One region of the Rhizobium sp. RSm-3 genome, then DNA from elsewhere that is predicted to be linked to it. Evidence: predicted binding sites of a transcription regulator. Region 1 holds the regulator's gene; each other region holds the start of a gene.

Region 1 (5,304 bases):
CCTGCAGCAGTTCAGCCGAGGGAATAGCGGCCTTGACGCCGAGCAGCAGCCCCTCGCCTCGGATATCCTCGATCACATCGGGATAACGATCCTTCAGCGAGGCGAGGCCCTGGCGGAAAACGAGTGCGACGTCGCGCACCTGCTGGAGGAAGCCTTCGGCGAGGATGATGTCGAGCACGGCGCCACCGACGGCCATGGCGAGCGGATTGCCGCCATAGGTCGAGCCGTGCGTGCCGGCCTGCATGCCGGAGGCGGCCTCTGCGGTGGCCAGGCAGGCGCCGAGCGGGAAACCGCCGCCGATGCCCTTGGCGACCGCCATGATATCGGGCGTCACGCCCGACCACTCATGGGCAAAGAGCTTGCCGGTGCGGCCGACGCCGGTCTGGACCTCGTCGAGGATCAGCAGCAGGCCGTTTTCGTCGCAGATCTGGCGCAGCGCCCTCATGAATTCGGGGGTGGCGGGGCGCACACCGCCCTCGCCCTGCACCGGCTCGATGAGGATGGCCGCCGTCGCATCGGTGATGGCGGCGCGGACCGCTTCGATATCGCCGAAAGCCACCTGATCGAAACCCGGCGCCTTTGGGCCGAAACCTTCGAGATATTTCTCCTGGCCGCCGGCGGCGATGGTCGCCAGCGTGCGCCCATGGAAGGCGCCTTCGAAGGTGATGACATGGAAGCGCTCGGGATGGCCCTTGGAAAACTGGTAGCGGCGCGCCGTCTTGATCGCGCATTCAAGCGCCTCGGCGCCCGAATTGGTGAAGAACACCTTGTCAGCGAAGGTCGCGTCCGTCAGCCGCTTGGCCAGGCGCTCCTGGCCGGGGATTTCATAGATGTTGGAGAGGTGCCAGACCTTGTCGGCCTGCTCCTTCAAGGCGCCGACCACATGCGGGTTGCTGTGTCCGACCGAGGTGACGGCGACGCCGGCGCCGAAATCGAGATAACGCTCGCCGCCTTCGGTGATCAGCCATACGCCCTCGCCTCGCTCGAACCGCAGCGGGGCACGAGAATAGGTGTCATAAAGCGGCGCGGCTTCGGCCATGGCGCGGGTCTCCCGATCAGCGTTATCTAGCAACGGACTCCGGCTAAGAAAACCAGGCCCGAAAAATCAAAAATGCCGCCTTGCGGCGGCCAGCGGTACTATTTCCTTTTCGCGCTGCAATGTCAACAAAACTGCGCCCTTAGCGCATGCAGCAAGCTTGTACAGCGGTGTTTTCGACCTTCAACAGGCAATATTGCAGAAATGACACGCCGGGGCAGCAAGTTGGGGAAAACTCCGAATTCGATTCATCCGGATTCATGCGACTCTTGTCACGGAGTCAGGCTCACACTAGGTTAAAGTTCAATTACTAGACTGCATGCGGCGGAACTAGTCACCAAAATTGATCAGGCGTTTCTTGTTTCGGAGGCTTCCGGGACAACGGTGAGGGATTCTGCCATCACCAACGCGAAAGGTGGAGACAGGGCATGAACTGGACAGACGAGCGGGTCGAGAAACTCAAGAAGCTTTGGGCCGAAGGACTGAGCGCCAGCCAGATCGCGGCACAACTTGGCGGCGTCAGCAGAAACGCCGTGATCGGCAAGGTACACAGGCTGAGCCTTCCCGGCCGCGCCAAGGCCGGCGGCACCGCCGCCACGGCGCGGACGCCGAAACGCAATACATCTGCGCCGCGCGCGCCGAACTACGCCTCCCGGATCGCCACCCGCACCGTTACCCGCCAGCAGGGCGCGACGATGCTGAAGGAAGAGATCGAGATCGAAACGGTCGAGGAAATGGAATACGTGCCGAAGGGCAACGTGGTCGTGCCGATCTCGCGCCGCCTCGGCCTGACGGAACTGACCGAACGCACCTGCAAATGGCCGGTCGGCGATCCGCTGAAGGACGACTTCCACTTCTGCGGCTGCGAGTCCCCGGACAATTCGCCCTATTGCAGCTACCACCAGAAACTCGCCTACCAGCCGATCAACGAACGCCGCCGGGCAGCGGCGCGGGCAAGCTGAGCGGGTAAGGCATTATCGAGATGCAAAAACGGGCTGCAAGGCCCGTTTTTTTGTGAGTGCGTTGGGTGTGGCTGCCCCTCCGCCTGCCGGCACCTTCTCCCCGCGCGCGGGGCGAAGGGGATATGCCGCAACCTCTCGGCCCTCACCCACCTCTCGCAGAGGCACGTCCCCTCGCCCCGTTTACGGGGGTCCGAAGGACGGGTCGAGACGCGTGGCTCGACCCCGGTCGGTTAGGGTGAGGGGCGGAGCTTGCTCGACTTTGTCAGATACCCCTCAGGCTTCCATTGAATAGCCGGCGCCGCGGACGGTACGGATGACGTCTTGCATGTTGGAGAAGTTCAGCGCCTTGCGCAGGCGGCCGACATGGACGTCGACGGTGCGTTCGTCGACATAGATGTCGTGGCCCCAGACGCCGTCCAAGAGCTGCGAGCGGGAGAAGACCCGGCCGGGCGACGACATCAGGAATTCCAGCAGGCGGAATTCGGTGGGGCCGAGGCGGACTTCGCGGCTCTTGCGGTGGACGCGGTGGGTTTCGCGGTCGAGTTCGATATCGCCGCATTTCAGCACGGTCGACAGCACCTCGGGGCGGGCACGGCGCAGCATCGCCTTGACGCGGGCAACGAGCTCGGGGGTCGAGAAGGGCTTGACGACGTAATCGTCGGCTCCGGTCGACAGTCCGCGGACACGTTCGCTCTCTTCGCCGCGCGCCGTCAGCATGATGATCGGCAGGCGCTCGGTTTCCGGCCGCATGCGCAGGCGCCGGCAAAGCTCGATGCCGGAGACGCCGGGCAGCATCCAGTCGAGGATGAGAAGGTCGGGCGTGCGCTCCTGAAGCCTGATTTCGGCCTCGTCGCCACGAAGGATGGTATCGACCTCGAAGCCCTCAGCTTCGAGATTGTAGCGGAGAAGCACGCTCAGGGCTTCCTCGTCTTCAACAACTGCAACTCTCGGGATCATGCGTGTCGGTCTCCTCGCGCATGATCCTTAAACCGGGGGTGATTTAAGCAATGCATCCTGCGCAAATTCACAAAAATCGGCTGCGACCTCTTTGCGCGCCCCACATGGGCGCGCACGCAATCGTCTGGTTTAGGCGGTTATTCCGTGACCGCGCCGACGGTGTTGGCGCTGTCGTCCTTCGGACGGTCACCTTCCGGCTGGGCGCCGGTCGCCATGTAATAGATTGTCTCGGCAATGTTGGTGGCGTGGTCGCCGATGCGCTCGATGTTCTTGGCGCAGAAGAGAAGATGCGTGCAGCTGGTGATGTTGCGCGGATCTTCCATCATGTAGGTCAAGAGCTCCCGGAACAGCGAGGTGTACATCGCGTCGATCTCGTTGTCGCGCTCGCGGATCGCACTCGCCTTGTCGGCGGCGCGTGTCGTGTAGACGTCGAGCACTTCCTTGAGCTGGACGAGCGCCAGCTCGGAGAGATGCTCGAGGCCGCGGGCGAGCTTGCGGGGAACGCCGGTGCTCTGCACGGCGATGACGCGCTTGGCGGTGTTCTTGCCGAGGTCGCCGACGCGTTCGAGATCGGCGGCGATGCGGATCGAACCCATGATTTCGCGCAGGTCGGCGGCCATCGGCTGACGGCGGGCGATGGTGACGATCGCCTTGTCGCCGATTTCGCGCTCGGCGTGATCGAGGATCACGTCGTCGGAGATGACCTTCTGGGCGAGCGCCGTATCGCCGTTGACCAGCGCCCGGACGGATTCGGCGACCATCTGCTCGGCCAGGCCGCCCATTTCGGAAATCCGCCGGGACAGGAACTTCAGATCATCATCATAGGCAGAATAAATATGTGTCGATGCCATGGGGCTTTATCCTCGAATAACGGGAAGGCTTGGTGACGCCAAAATCAGCCGAAGCGACCCATGATGTAGTCCTGGGTGCGCGGATCGTCGGGATTGGTGAACATCTTGTCGGTGTCGTTCTCCTCGACCAGATTGCCGAGGTGGAACATGGCGGTGCGCTGCGAAACGCGCGCGGCCTGCTGCATGGAGTGGGTGACGATGACGATCGTGTAGTTCTCGCGCAGTTCGTGGATCAGCTCCTCGACCTTGGCGGTGGCGATCGGGTCGAGCGCCGAGCAGGGCTCGTCCATCAGGATGACTTCAGGGCTGACGGCGACGGCGCGCGCAATGCAGAGACGCTGCTGCTGACCGCCCGACAGGCCGGTGCCGGATTCGTGCACGCGGTCCTTGACCTCGTTCCAGAGGCCGGCGCGCTGCAGGCTGGTCTCGACGATCTGGTCGAGATCGGCCTTCGACTTGGCAAGGCCATGGATGCGCGGGCCGTAGGAGACGTTTTCGTAGATCGTCTTCGGGAACGGGTTCGGCTTCTGGAAGACCATGCCGACGCGGGCGCGCAGTTCGACGACGTCGATATCGGGATCATAGATATCGTCGCCGTCCAGCGTGATCTTGCCGGCGACGCGGCAACCGTCGATCGTGTCGTTCATGCGGTTCAGGCTCCGCAGGAAGGTCGACTTGCCGCAGCCGGACGGGCCGATCAGCGCGGTTACGGTGTTTTCGCGGATGTTCAGGTTCACATCGAAAAGCGCCCGCTTCTCGCCGTAGTAAACCGAGACATCCTGGCCGATCATCTTATACGGGACGTTGCTCATCTTCTGATCCAGCGCCTTTTCAACTGCAGCTTCCGTCAACATGTTCATGATCTGTAACTCCGTTTACCAGCGGCGCTCGAAGCGACGACGCAAGAGGATGGCGCCCATGTTCATGACGATCAGGAACAGGAGCAGGACGATGATGGCACCCGAAGTACGCTCGACGAAGGCCCGTTCGGCCTCGTTGGCCCACATATAGACCTGCACCGGCAGGGCCGTCGAGGGATCGAGCGGTGTCGTCGGCGCGTTGGCGACGAAGGCGACCATGCCGATCAGGAGCAGCGGCGCGGTTTCGCCGAGCGCGTGCGCCAGGCCGATGATCGTGCCGGTCAAGATGCCGGGCATGGCGAGCGGCAGAACATGGTGGAACACCATCTGCATCTTCGAAGCGCCGAGGCCAAGCGCTGCGGCGCGGATCGACGGCGGCACAGCGCGGAGCGCCGCACGGGTGGCGATGATGATCGTCGGCAGGGTCATCAGCGTCAGCACCAGGCCGCCGACCAGCGAAGCCGAACGCGGCATGCCGACGAAGTTGATGAAGACGGATAGGCCGAGCAGACCGTAGACGATCGAAGGGACGGCGGCGAGGTTGTTGATATTGACCTCGATCAGGTCGGTCAGCCGGTTCTTCGGGGCAAACTCCTCGAGATAGATCGAGGCGGCAACGCCGATCGGCAGAGCGAGCG
Region 2 (5,304 bases), 390 kb from region 1:
CCGCTTTCATGCCCTCATGCGGCTTCATGTCGATATTCTCGGCCACCTCGTAGAAGAGTTTGCCGAGCGCGCCTGTTGTGTGCAGGGTGATGGCGATGATGGCGGCGACCGGCCCGATCGACAGGATTGCCGAAAACAGGCCGGCAATGACGATCTCGGGGAAGGCGCGCAGAAATTCCATCAGGCGCTTGGTGAAGATGCGCAGCGGCCAGGAACGCGTCAGGTTGCGCGCGGCAAAGAAGCTCAACGGAACGGCAAAGACGAAGGCGATGAGCGTCGAAAGCAGCGCCACGTTGATGGTGACGATCATCAGCTCGAAATATTCGGGAATGTAGAAGGCGCCCGAGATATAGACACGGCCCTTGTCGAAGTTGAATTCCTCGCCGCCCTTGTCGTTGACGCTCGCTATGTCGAACAGCGCGCGCCAGACGTCGTTCCAGTCCTTGGGAATGAGCCAGCTCAGGAAGTCGAAAAGATGCGGCAGGCGGTCGAAGAAATGGCCGGCATTGCTCTCGTCGGCGAAGCGGACGGAACTTGCGAAAGCCGCGATGAGGATCACCAGGCCGAGCACGGTGTAGAAACGGCGCCTGGCGACCATCCGTTCCCAGGCGGTGCGGATCTCCCTGGTGCTCTGCATGTGTGGCTGTATCTCGGCAACAGTCATGGACGCCTCGCCCGTTACGAAGAAAGGGCGGCCGTTTCCGGCCGCCCTGCATTCAGAAGACCGATCAGCCGCCGATGGCAGCCTTACGGACTTCGACGACGGTGTTGTAGAACTCGTGCTTCACAGGGGCGTAACCCTTGTAGTCGCCGCCTTCAATAGCGGCGAAGCACTTGTGATCCTTCTCCGGCAGCGCCGTGAAGAAGGCTGCGAGCTTCGTCTGCCAGTCCTCACCGAGAGCGTTGCGAACGACGAGCGGGCCGTTCGGGATCAGCGGCGAGCGCCAGACTTCAACCAGCTTGTTCGGATCGACGGCGCCCTTGTCGACTTCCTTGCGGAAGGTGCCGGAGGTGTAGCCGTCCTTGAAATCGCCGATGCCGGACGAGTCGTCGACGGCAATGTCGACTTTGCCGTCATAGGCGGCGAGAAGGTTGTTCTCGTGGCCGCCATTGAACTGCGTCGAGGCGAAGAACTTGTCGTTCGGCATGCCCGTGTCCTTCGGGATCTGCGTCAGGGGCACGAGATAGCCGGAGGTGGAATCCGGATCGGCGTAGCCGAGTTTCTTGCCCTTGGCGTCCTTGATGGTCTTGATGCCGGAAGACTTCAGTGCCAGGCCGATCGAGTGATAGCCGGTCGAGCCGTCCTTCTGCTGCGTCGTCAGGATCGGCGTAACCGCCTTCGGATCCTTGATGTAGACGGCCGCATAACCGGAAGCGCCAAGTTCGGCAAAGTCGAGCGTACCGCCGAGCAGGCCCTGGATAACGCCGTCATAATCGGCGGCCGGGAACAGCGATACCTTCTCGAAACCGAATTCCTGCTTCAGATGGTCGGCAAGGCAGGCATAGTTGCGCAGGCGGTCGGTTTCGTTTTCGCCGCCGAGGATGCCGATGCGGAATTCCTTGAGATCAGCTGCATGGGCGGCGCCGGCGAGCGCGAAGAGCGCCGTTGCCGCAAAGAGTGCTTTCTTCAACATATGTCTCTCCTATTGACCGGTGCCCCCGGTCTTCCGTTACGAAGAAGTGTGCCCTTGACGCGGGCTTTCGATCGCGGCCGCCTCGCTCAGAGACCGGCCAGCGCCAGCGGCTGGGTGCCGGCGGATTGATTGTCTGCCCGCTCGGGAGCGGGATTGATCGATGTCGAGGTCATCGTTTCGTCGATGCCGGCGCCATCCTTGCCCGTCCCGTAGATTGCCCTCACCGCCTCAGCGGTCAGCTCCGAGGGCTTGCCGTCGAAGACGACGCGGCCGCCGGCCATGCCGACGATGCGCTCACAATAGTTGCGGGCGGTATCGAGCGTATGAAGGTTGGTGATGACGGTGATGCCCTCGCGCTCGTTGATATCGCGCAGCGCATCCATGACGATCTTGGCGTTGAGCGGATCGAGCGAGGCGATCGGCTCGTCGGCGAGCACCATCTTCGGGCTCTGCATCAGCGCCCGCGCAATCGCCACGCGCTGCTGCTGGCCGCCGGAAAGCGTGCCGGCCGCCTGCAATGCCGTCTGCTCGATGCCGAGGCGTTCGAGCGCTGCGATCGCGTGCACGCGTTCCTCGCGGGTGAAGATGTTGAGCAGGCTGAGAAGCGTCGAGCGGTGATTGAGGCGGCCGAGCATGACATTGGTGAGAACATCGAGGCGCGGCACCAGGTTGAACTGCTGGAAGATCATCGCACAGTCGCGCTGCCAGTTGCGCAGCGCCCCGCCGCGAAGCCCGGAAACCTCGACGCCGGCGAAATGGATGGAGCCGGAACTCGGCTCCTGCAGGCGGTTGATCATGCGCAAGAGCGTCGACTTGCCGGCGCCGGAGCGGCCGATGATGCCGACCATCTGACCCTGGGGAATGGCGAGCGTGACGGTATCAACGGCGAGCTTGTTTCCGAAACGACGGGTGACATCCTTCAGCTCGAACATCATGCTCTTCCCTTGCGCTCCAGGCCTCGGTCAGCATCGCATTAGTCCCGCTTCATGAACCTCAAATGTCATATTTGTGTAGTTCGTGTCACAATTCTCCGTGCCTAAATCGCAAGTTTAGCCGCCGTAGCGGACCAGGAAATCTTCCGCGCTCAGGTTGCGGAAATCCTGCAGCGCCAGGCGCAGCCGGTCGTGCTCCCAGTCCCACCAGGAAAGCCTGTCCAGGCGTTCGCCGACCGCTTTCGAAAACCGCTCTCGGATTGGTTTGGCCGGCACGCCGCCGACGATCGAGTAGGCCGCAACGTCCTTCGAGACGACGGCGCCGGCGCCGATCACCGCGCCGTTGCCGACACTGACGCCCGGCAGAATGGTCGCTCCATGGCCGATCCAGACGTCATTGCCGATCGTGACGCGGTTTGCGCGCCGCCAGGCGAAGAAGTCCTCCTCCATGTCGCCGTCCGGCCAGTAGTCGGCGGCGCGATAGGTGAAATGATGCAGCGTCGCACGCCAGGTCGGATGGTTGGTGGCGTTGATGCGCACGGCGGCGGCGATATTGACGAATTTGCCGATCGTCGCGCACCAGACGGAGCCATCCTGCATGATGTAGGAATAGTCGCCGAAGGTCGCCTCGCTGATGCGGCAGCGCTCGGAGACCTCCGTAAAGCGCCCGAAGCTGGAATCGCTGACGGAGGCCGTCTCATGGACATAGGGCTCGATACCCAGCTTGCGGCTCATGCGGCGATCTTTCCGGGAGAGAAAAGCTGGACGTCGAGGATGCGGTCGGCGACGGCTTCGCGCACTTCCTCGTCGTGGAAAATGCCGAGAAGCGCGACGCCCGCCTGCTTTTTCTCCTCGATCATGCCGACGACGACGGCGCGGTTCCTCGCGTCGAGCGAAGCTGTGGGTTCGTCGAGAAGCAGGATCGTGTGCCCGGTGATGAAGCCGCGGGCGATGTTGACACGCTGTTGCTCGCCGCCGGAGAAGGTGGCGGGCGGAAGCTGCCAGAGCGCCTCCGGCAGGTTGAGCCTGGCAAGCAGAGCGCCGGCCTTTTCCCGAGCCGCGACGGCGTCTTCGCCGCGCGCCACGAGCGGTTCGGCGACCACGTCGATTGCCGCCACGCGCGGCACGGTGCGCAGGAACTGGCTGACGTAACCGAGCGTATGGCGCCGCACGTGGAGCATGGTGCGCGGATCGGCGGCGGCGAGATCGACGATGCGCTCATCGTGGCGGATGAGGATCTGGCCGGTATCGACGGCGTAATTGCCGTAGATCATCTTCAGCAGCGAGCTCTTGCCGACGCCCGAGGGGCCGCCGAGCACGACGCATTCGCCTGAGGCGACCGAGAAGGCGACATTGGAAACGACGGGCAGCCTGATGCCGTCGCGCAGGTGCATGGTGAAGCTTTTCGAGACTTCGGAAACGACGAGGGGCGTTGGCATGATGTCTTCTTCCTGGTTTTGGACCTGCCGTAGTGCTCAGACCTGCAGGATCGAGGAGACCAGCAGCTGCGTGTAGGGTTCGCGCGGATCGTCGAGCACCCGGTCGGTGAGCCCGTGTTCGATGACGTAGCCGTCCTTCATCACCATCATCCGGTGCGACAGAAGCCGGGCGACGGCGAGATCGTGGGTGACGATGATCGCCGAGAGACCGAGATCGTTGACGAGACCGCGCACCAGATCGAGCAGGCGCGCCTGCACCGAGACATCGAGGCCGCCTGTGGGTTCGTCCATGAAGACGAGGCGCGGCCCGGTGACGAGGTTGCGGGCGATCTGCAGGCGCTGGCGCATGCCGCCGGAAAAGGCGCGCGGCTGGTCGTCGATGCGGTCGGCGTCGATCTCGACCCGTTCCAGCCAGTCGATCGCCGAGGCGCGAATCCTGCCGCAATGCCGGTCGCCGATCGCCATCAGCCGTTCGCCGACATTGGCGCCGGCCGACACCGCCATGCGCAGACCGTCGGCCGGATTCTGGTGCACGAAGCCCCAGTCGGTGCGCATCAGGAAGCGCCGCTCGGCCTCGTTCATGCGGTAGAGATCGCGGTAGCTGCCGTCGCGCATGTGATATTCGACGCTGCCGGTGCTCGGCAGCAGTCGGGTGGAGAGGCAGTTCAGCAGCGTCGTCTTGCCGGAGCCGGACTCGCCGACGATGGCAAGCACTTCGCCCGGCCAGAGCTCGAAGGAGACGTCGCGGCAGCCGATGCGGTTGCCGTAGAATTTCGAAACGTCATGGACTTTGAGAAGCGGGATATCGCTCATTCTGCAGCCTCCCGGGCCAGCATTTCGCCGGCATGCCCGTGCGCGCGACGGTCTTCGCAATGATCGGTGTCGGAGCAGACGAACATGCGCCCGCCCTTGTCGTCGAGAACCACTTCGTCGAGATAGACATCCTCAGCGCCGCAAAGGGCGCAGGGCTTGTCAAAGCGCTGGATGTCGAAGGGATAGTCCTCGAAATCCAGGCTGACGACGTCGGTATAGGGCGGAACCGCATAGATGCGCTTCTCGCGTCCGGCGCCGAAGAGCTGCAGCGCCTCCGACATGTGCATCTTCGGATTGTCGAATTTCGGCGTCGGCGACGGGTCCATCACGTAGCGGCCGTGCACCTTCACCGGATAGGCGTAGGTCCTGGAGATCCGGCCGTTATGGGCGATATCTTCATAGAGCTTCACGTGCATGAGGCCGTATTCCTCAAGCGCATGCATTTTGCGCGTCTCGGTCTCGCGCGGCTCGAGGAAGCGCAGCGGC
Region 3 (5,304 bases), on a different contig from region 1:
GGTCGTCGGCGAATATCTCGCCAAGTCAGGTCTGCAGGCCGATCTCGACAAGCTCGGCTTCAATCTGGTCGGTTTCGGCTGCACCACCTGCATCGGCAATTCCGGCCCGCTGCCGGCGCCGATCTCGAAGACGATCAACGACAAGGGCCTGATCGTATCCGGCGTTCTCTCCGGCAACCGCAACTTCGAAGGCCGCATTTCGCCGGACGTGCAGGCGAATTACCTCGCTTCGCCGCCGCTCGTCGTCGCCTATGCGCTCGCCGGCACGGTGCAGAAGGATCTGACCAAGGAGCCGATCGGCGAGGACCAGAACGGCAACCCTGTCTACCTCAAGGACATCTGGCCGACCTCGCACGAGGTGCAGGAATTCATCCAGAAATACGTCACCCGCGAACTGTACGAAAGCAAGTATGCCGACGTCTTCAAGGGCGACGTCAACTGGCAGGCTGTTCAGGTTCCTCCGGGCCAGACCTACGCCTGGGACGACGATTCGACCTATGTCCAGAACCCGCCCTACTTCGTCGGTATGGGCAAGAAGGGCACCGGCGTTGCGGATATCAAGGGCGCCCGCGTCCTCGGCCTGTTCGGCGACAAGATCACCACCGACCACATTTCGCCGGCCGGTTCGATCAAGGCGGCATCGCCGGCCGGTGCTTACCTCATCGACCACGAGGTCGCGGTTGCCGACTTCAACCAGTACGGCACGCGCCGCGGTAACCATGAAGTGATGATGCGCGGCACCTTCGCCAATATCCGCATCCGCAACCACATGCTCGGCCCGAACGGCAAGGAAGGTGGCTACACCATCCACTACCCGTCGAAGGAAGAGACGTCGATCTACGACGGCGCGATGCAGTACAAGGCCGAAGGCGTGCCGCTCGTCATCTTCGCCGGTGTCGAATACGGCAACGGCTCCTCGCGCGACTGGGCTGCCAAGGGCACCAACCTGCTCGGCGTCAAGGCCGTGATCGCCCAGTCCTTCGAGCGCATCCATCGCTCGAACCTGGTCGGCATGGGCGTCATCCCCTTCGTCTTCGAAGAGGGCACGACCTGGCAAAGCCTCGGCCTCAAGGGCGACGAACTCGTCACCATCGAAGGTCTCGACAAGATCAAGCCGCGCGAGAAGAAGATCGCCAGGATCACCTATGGCGACGGCACCGTGAAGGAAGTTCCGCTGCTGTCGCGCGTCGACACGCTCGACGAGGTGGTCTACCTCAACAATGGCGGTATCCTGCAGACGGTTCTGCGCGATCTGGCTGCCTGATTGTTAATAGCCTCGTATGATAGTGGCCGCCGGAGAGCAGTTTCCGGCGGCTTTTCTTTGCGGCGGCGGTATTTGAGGGGGCTCACAATGATTTGTTTTCTGCGGGTTCCGGTTGCGCTGCGTCTCACCCGTTCGTGACTTTTCGTTTGGACCCGGAAGGATTATTCGTACGTTCATATGTCAGGGCCTCCGGTTGGAACACGCCGTGGGCGCTGAAAAAGAGGTGCAGGTGAATGTCCCCCCGTTTTCTGATTCCGCTGATCGCCGGCGTTGTTCTGTCAGGCCCGCTGCAGGCCGAAGACGGCGCGCCGAAAGGTGTCGTCGAACTCTTCACGGCACAGGGCTGCTCTTCCTGTCCGCCGGCTGACGCGGCTTTTCGCAAACTGGTGAGCCAGGGCGATGTCATCGCGCTCGCCTATCATGTCGATTACTGGAACTACCTCGGCTGGGCCGATACGCTGAGCTCCAAGGAAAACACCGAGCGGCAGTATGGCTATGCCAGGACGATGGGCCGCAGCAACGTCTATACGCCGCAGGCGATCGTCAACGGGCGCGGCCATCTGGCCGGCGCCGATCTCAACGGCATCAATAGCAAGATCGACACCTACAGCAGCGAAGGTAACGGGCTGACCGTTCCCATCAGCGCGTCGATGCGCGGCGACGAGCTGGAGATCAAGATCGGCGCGGGACAGGGCAAAGCCAATGTCGTGATGGTCTATTTCGACAAGGAAAAGACGATCGAGGTCGAAAAAGGCGAGAACAGCGGCAAGAAGCTCTCCTATCTGCACAGCGTCACCAATGTCGAAACGGTCGGCATGTGGGACGGCAAGGCGACCAGTCTGACGCTGCCGGCCAGCGTCCTGCAGCGGCCGCAGCTCGAGGGCTGCGCGATCCTGCTGCAATCGGCGAGCGACAATGGCGATCCGGCGGCGATCCTTGGCGCGACCGTGGTGATGGCGGGAAAAAACATCTGAGATTTCATCCGCTTGCGGATGAAGTACCGGGCGGCCCGGCTGAGCGTATTCGGGGCTGGGGTTAAGGTCGATACGCTCCGCCGGGCCCTTTGGCGCGCTGGCGCCAAACCGGGCTTCATAAATCTCCTGCAAATGAGGCGCTGTTTTGACTGAAATGCGGCGCTGCCGAGAAAGCCACAGCGCTGTCACCCGCATCGGACGACGCGCCGATTCAAAGTGCTGCAGCGTCCATGCGCGCTGACGCGCGGCGCTGTAGTGCGGCCGAATGTGACGGCCGGCGCTCTTGCAATTTGCGGCGGCTCGGGCACACTGTCACCCACCTGTCACATGCAGAGGCCTTGGAGACTGAATGACAGATCAGCCGGATTTGCGACACGGCGAAGGCCGTTCCGTCGACAATAGTTCCTCAGTCGTCGTCGATCTCAGGGAATACAAGCAGAGCAAGGATCCGCTTCCGGTGACCTTTCATCGGCGCGAACTGGATGCGATCCTGTGGATCTACGGCCGTATGGTCGGCGACGGTGAATGGCGCGACTACGCCATCGATCACCTGAAGGACAGGGCGGTATTTTCCGTCTTCAAGCGCTCCGGTGAAATGCCACTCTTCCGCATCGAGAAAAATCCCAAGCTCGCCGCCAAGCAGGGCGCCTATTCCGTGATCAACGTCCACGGCACCATCCTGAAGCGCGGTCACGAGCTGCACCAGGTGCTGAGGGTGTTCGACAAGACACTGAAGCTGGTCGATAAGTAAGCCGAATCAGCCTGCAAACAGCGTGCCGGGATAGGTCGACGGATCCGGATCGGTCGTCATGCCCTCGCCGAGGACGCGCTGCATGAGCATCGTATCCAGCCAGCGGCCGTGTTTGTAGCCGGCGCCCCTCATCAGGCCGACCTCCACGAAGCCCGCCTTGAGATGAAGTGCGATCGAGGCGGGGCTGGCGCCGCCGATGACGGCGATCATCTGACGAAAACCGAGACTGGTGCAGCGGTCGATCAGCTCGGCCATCAGTACTTTGCCGATGCCGCGGCCGCGGGCTTCGGGCGTCAGATAGATCGAGTCCTCGACCATCCATCGATAGGCCGGGCGGACGCGAAAGGCCGAGGCATAGGCATAGCCGAGCAGGCTTCCATCCGCACCGGCTGCGGCGATATAGGGATATTGCTGGCCGACAATCGCCGCCAAGCGCTGCGCCATCTCGGCCTCTGACGGCGGCGTGATCTCGTAGCTCGACGTGCCGTTCAGCACGGATTCGCGGTAGATTTCGGCAATGGCGGGGATATCGGCTTCGGAAGCATTGCGCAGGAGGAAGGACATTTCGGCGGCGGGTCCATCAGGAGGGCAAGGCTCTTCTAAAATCATCCCAGGAAAATCAGCGCAACAAAAAAGGCGGCCGAAGCCGCCTTTTCGATTTCAGTGTGTCTGCTTATTTGCGGTTGCCCATGAACTGCAGCAGGAACATGAAGAGGTTGATGAAGTCGAGATAGAGCGTCAGCGCGCCCATGATCGCCTTGCGGCCGGCCACGGCAACGTCATCGGCTTCCAGGTACAGTTCCTTGATCCGCTGCGTGTCGTAGGCGGTCAGGCCTGCGAAGATCAGAACGCCGATCACCGAGATCGCGAACTGCATGGCCGACGAAGCCAGGAAGATGTTGACGATCGACGCGATGATCAGGCCGAAAAGACCCATGATCAGGAACGAGCCCATCGCCGACAGATCACGCTTCGTCGTGTAGCCGTAAAGCGACAGCGCGCCGAAGGAGGCGGCGGTGACGAAGAAGGTCTGAACGACGCTCTGGCCGGTGTAGACCAGGAAGATCGACGAGAGCGACAGGCCGACCAGGCCGGCATAGACCCAAAAGGTCGTCTGTGCGGCGGCCACGCTCATGCTATTGATGCGGAAGCTCAGGAAGAAGACGGCCGCGAGCGGCGCGAGGATGACGACCCAGCGCAAGGGCGACTGGAACAGCAGTACGCCGAACTGGGTGAGTTGTCCGTCCTGAACAGCGAAGTTGAATCCGAGATATGCGGCCACACCGGTGATCGCCAGACCCAGCGCCATCAGGTTGTAAACCTTGAGCATATAAGCGCGCAGGCCTTGATCAATCATCTCGCCGGTCTGAGCGCGGCTTTGATAGTTACGAAGGTCAGCCATAGTTTCCTCTTAAAAGCTCCGATGGAGATACGGTGTCGGGTTTTCGACCCGGGCGCCGCTGCGGAGCTCCAGCATGCCTGCCGACAATATGAGGCTTTCGTTCATCGCAAACAAGAGGGTTGCAACGGCCCGGCCGGTTAAATCGCCGTAAGGTGAAGGGTTTGGCTGCCGCTGCCCGGTCAAAGCTCGCGCAGGACGGGCGCCGCCTTCTGGCCGAGGATGCGCCATGTGCCGATCAGGCCGATGCCGACCGTTAGGACGAGGGCGGTGACGAGTGTCAGCCCCGCCACATCGGGCAGGAAGGTTGAGGGCAGGCGCATGATGCGGGCGACGATGAACCAGGCGGCAACGCCGCCGGCCATCAGCGCGAAGATTGCGGTCGCCAGCCCAAGGATCAGGTATTCGTAGCTGAAGGCGCGAATCAGCATGGCGCGGGTGGCGCCGAGCGTCTTCAGCACCACCGCGTCGTGGGTGCGCGCCCGATTTCCGGCGGCAAGCGCCCCGGCAAGGACGAGGATCGAGGCGATGAGGGCGACGGAGGCGGCGGCGCGGATCGCGGTCGCAAGCTGCGCCACCAGCTGGTTGACGATGTCGATCGCGTCCTTGACGCGGACGCTGGTGATCGTTGGATAGGTGTTGGTGACGGATTTCAGGATTGCCGCATCTTCGGCTGGCGTCGAGGAGGGATCGGTCAGGGTCGCGAGCCACGCATGCGGCGCGCCGCGAAAAGTGTTCGGCGAGAACACCATGACGAAATTGATCGACAGCGATTCCCATTGGACGCGGCGCAGATTGGCGATCTTGGCGGTGATGTTGCGGCCGAGCACGTTGACCGTGACCTTGTCGCCGATCTTCAGGCCGAGTTCATGCGCCTCTTCCGAGGAGAAGGAGACGAGCGGCTCGCCGCTGTAAT

Evidence for each region. The regulator PhoB, encoded in region 1, activates phosphate uptake and scavenging genes when phosphate is short. The targets are predictions, from matches to a motif close to TGTCATNNANCTGTCAT.
Region 2: a site for PhoB is predicted at 2,633-2,649, ahead of phnC (phosphonate ABC transporter ATP-binding protein). Genes of this name have one in related genera too.
Region 3: a site for PhoB is predicted at 2,549-2,565, ahead of BBJ66_RS32570 (DUF2794 domain-containing protein). Genes of this name have one in related genera too.

What each region holds. Positions count from the first base shown of each region.
Region 1 is NZ_MAWZ01000001.1:554,484-559,787, reverse strand. Features, by position in the region: gene BBJ66_RS02740 (aspartate aminotransferase family protein) at 1-1,039, opposite strand, end outside; gene BBJ66_RS02735 (GcrA family cell cycle regulator) at 1,465-1,998, shown strand; gene phoB (phosphate regulon transcriptional regulator PhoB) at 2,272-2,955, opposite strand; gene phoU (phosphate signaling complex protein PhoU) at 3,093-3,806, opposite strand; gene pstB (phosphate ABC transporter ATP-binding protein PstB) at 3,851-4,666, opposite strand; gene pstA (phosphate ABC transporter permease PstA) at 4,682-5,304, opposite strand, start outside.
Region 2 is NZ_MAWZ01000001.1:160,132-165,435, forward strand. Features, by position in the region: gene phnE (phosphonate ABC transporter, permease protein PhnE) at 1-664, opposite strand, end outside; gene phnD (phosphonate ABC transporter substrate-binding protein) at 729-1,634, opposite strand; gene phnC (phosphonate ABC transporter ATP-binding protein) at 1,721-2,566, opposite strand; gene BBJ66_RS00720 (DapH/DapD/GlmU-related protein) at 2,684-3,301, opposite strand; gene phnL (phosphonate C-P lyase system protein PhnL) at 3,298-4,005, opposite strand; gene phnK (phosphonate C-P lyase system protein PhnK) at 4,042-4,818, opposite strand; gene BBJ66_RS00735 (alpha-D-ribose 1-methylphosphonate 5-phosphate C-P-lyase PhnJ) at 4,815-5,304, opposite strand, start outside.
Region 3 is NZ_MAWZ01000060.1:219,653-224,956, reverse strand. Features, by position in the region: gene acnA (aconitate hydratase AcnA) at 1-1,264, shown strand, start outside; gene BBJ66_RS32575 (DUF1223 domain-containing protein) at 1,498-2,238, shown strand; gene BBJ66_RS32570 (DUF2794 domain-containing protein) at 2,588-2,989, shown strand; gene BBJ66_RS32565 (GNAT family N-acetyltransferase) at 2,996-3,553, opposite strand; gene BBJ66_RS32560 (Bax inhibitor-1/YccA family protein) at 3,663-4,391, opposite strand; gene BBJ66_RS32555 (ABC transporter permease) at 4,571-5,304, opposite strand, start outside.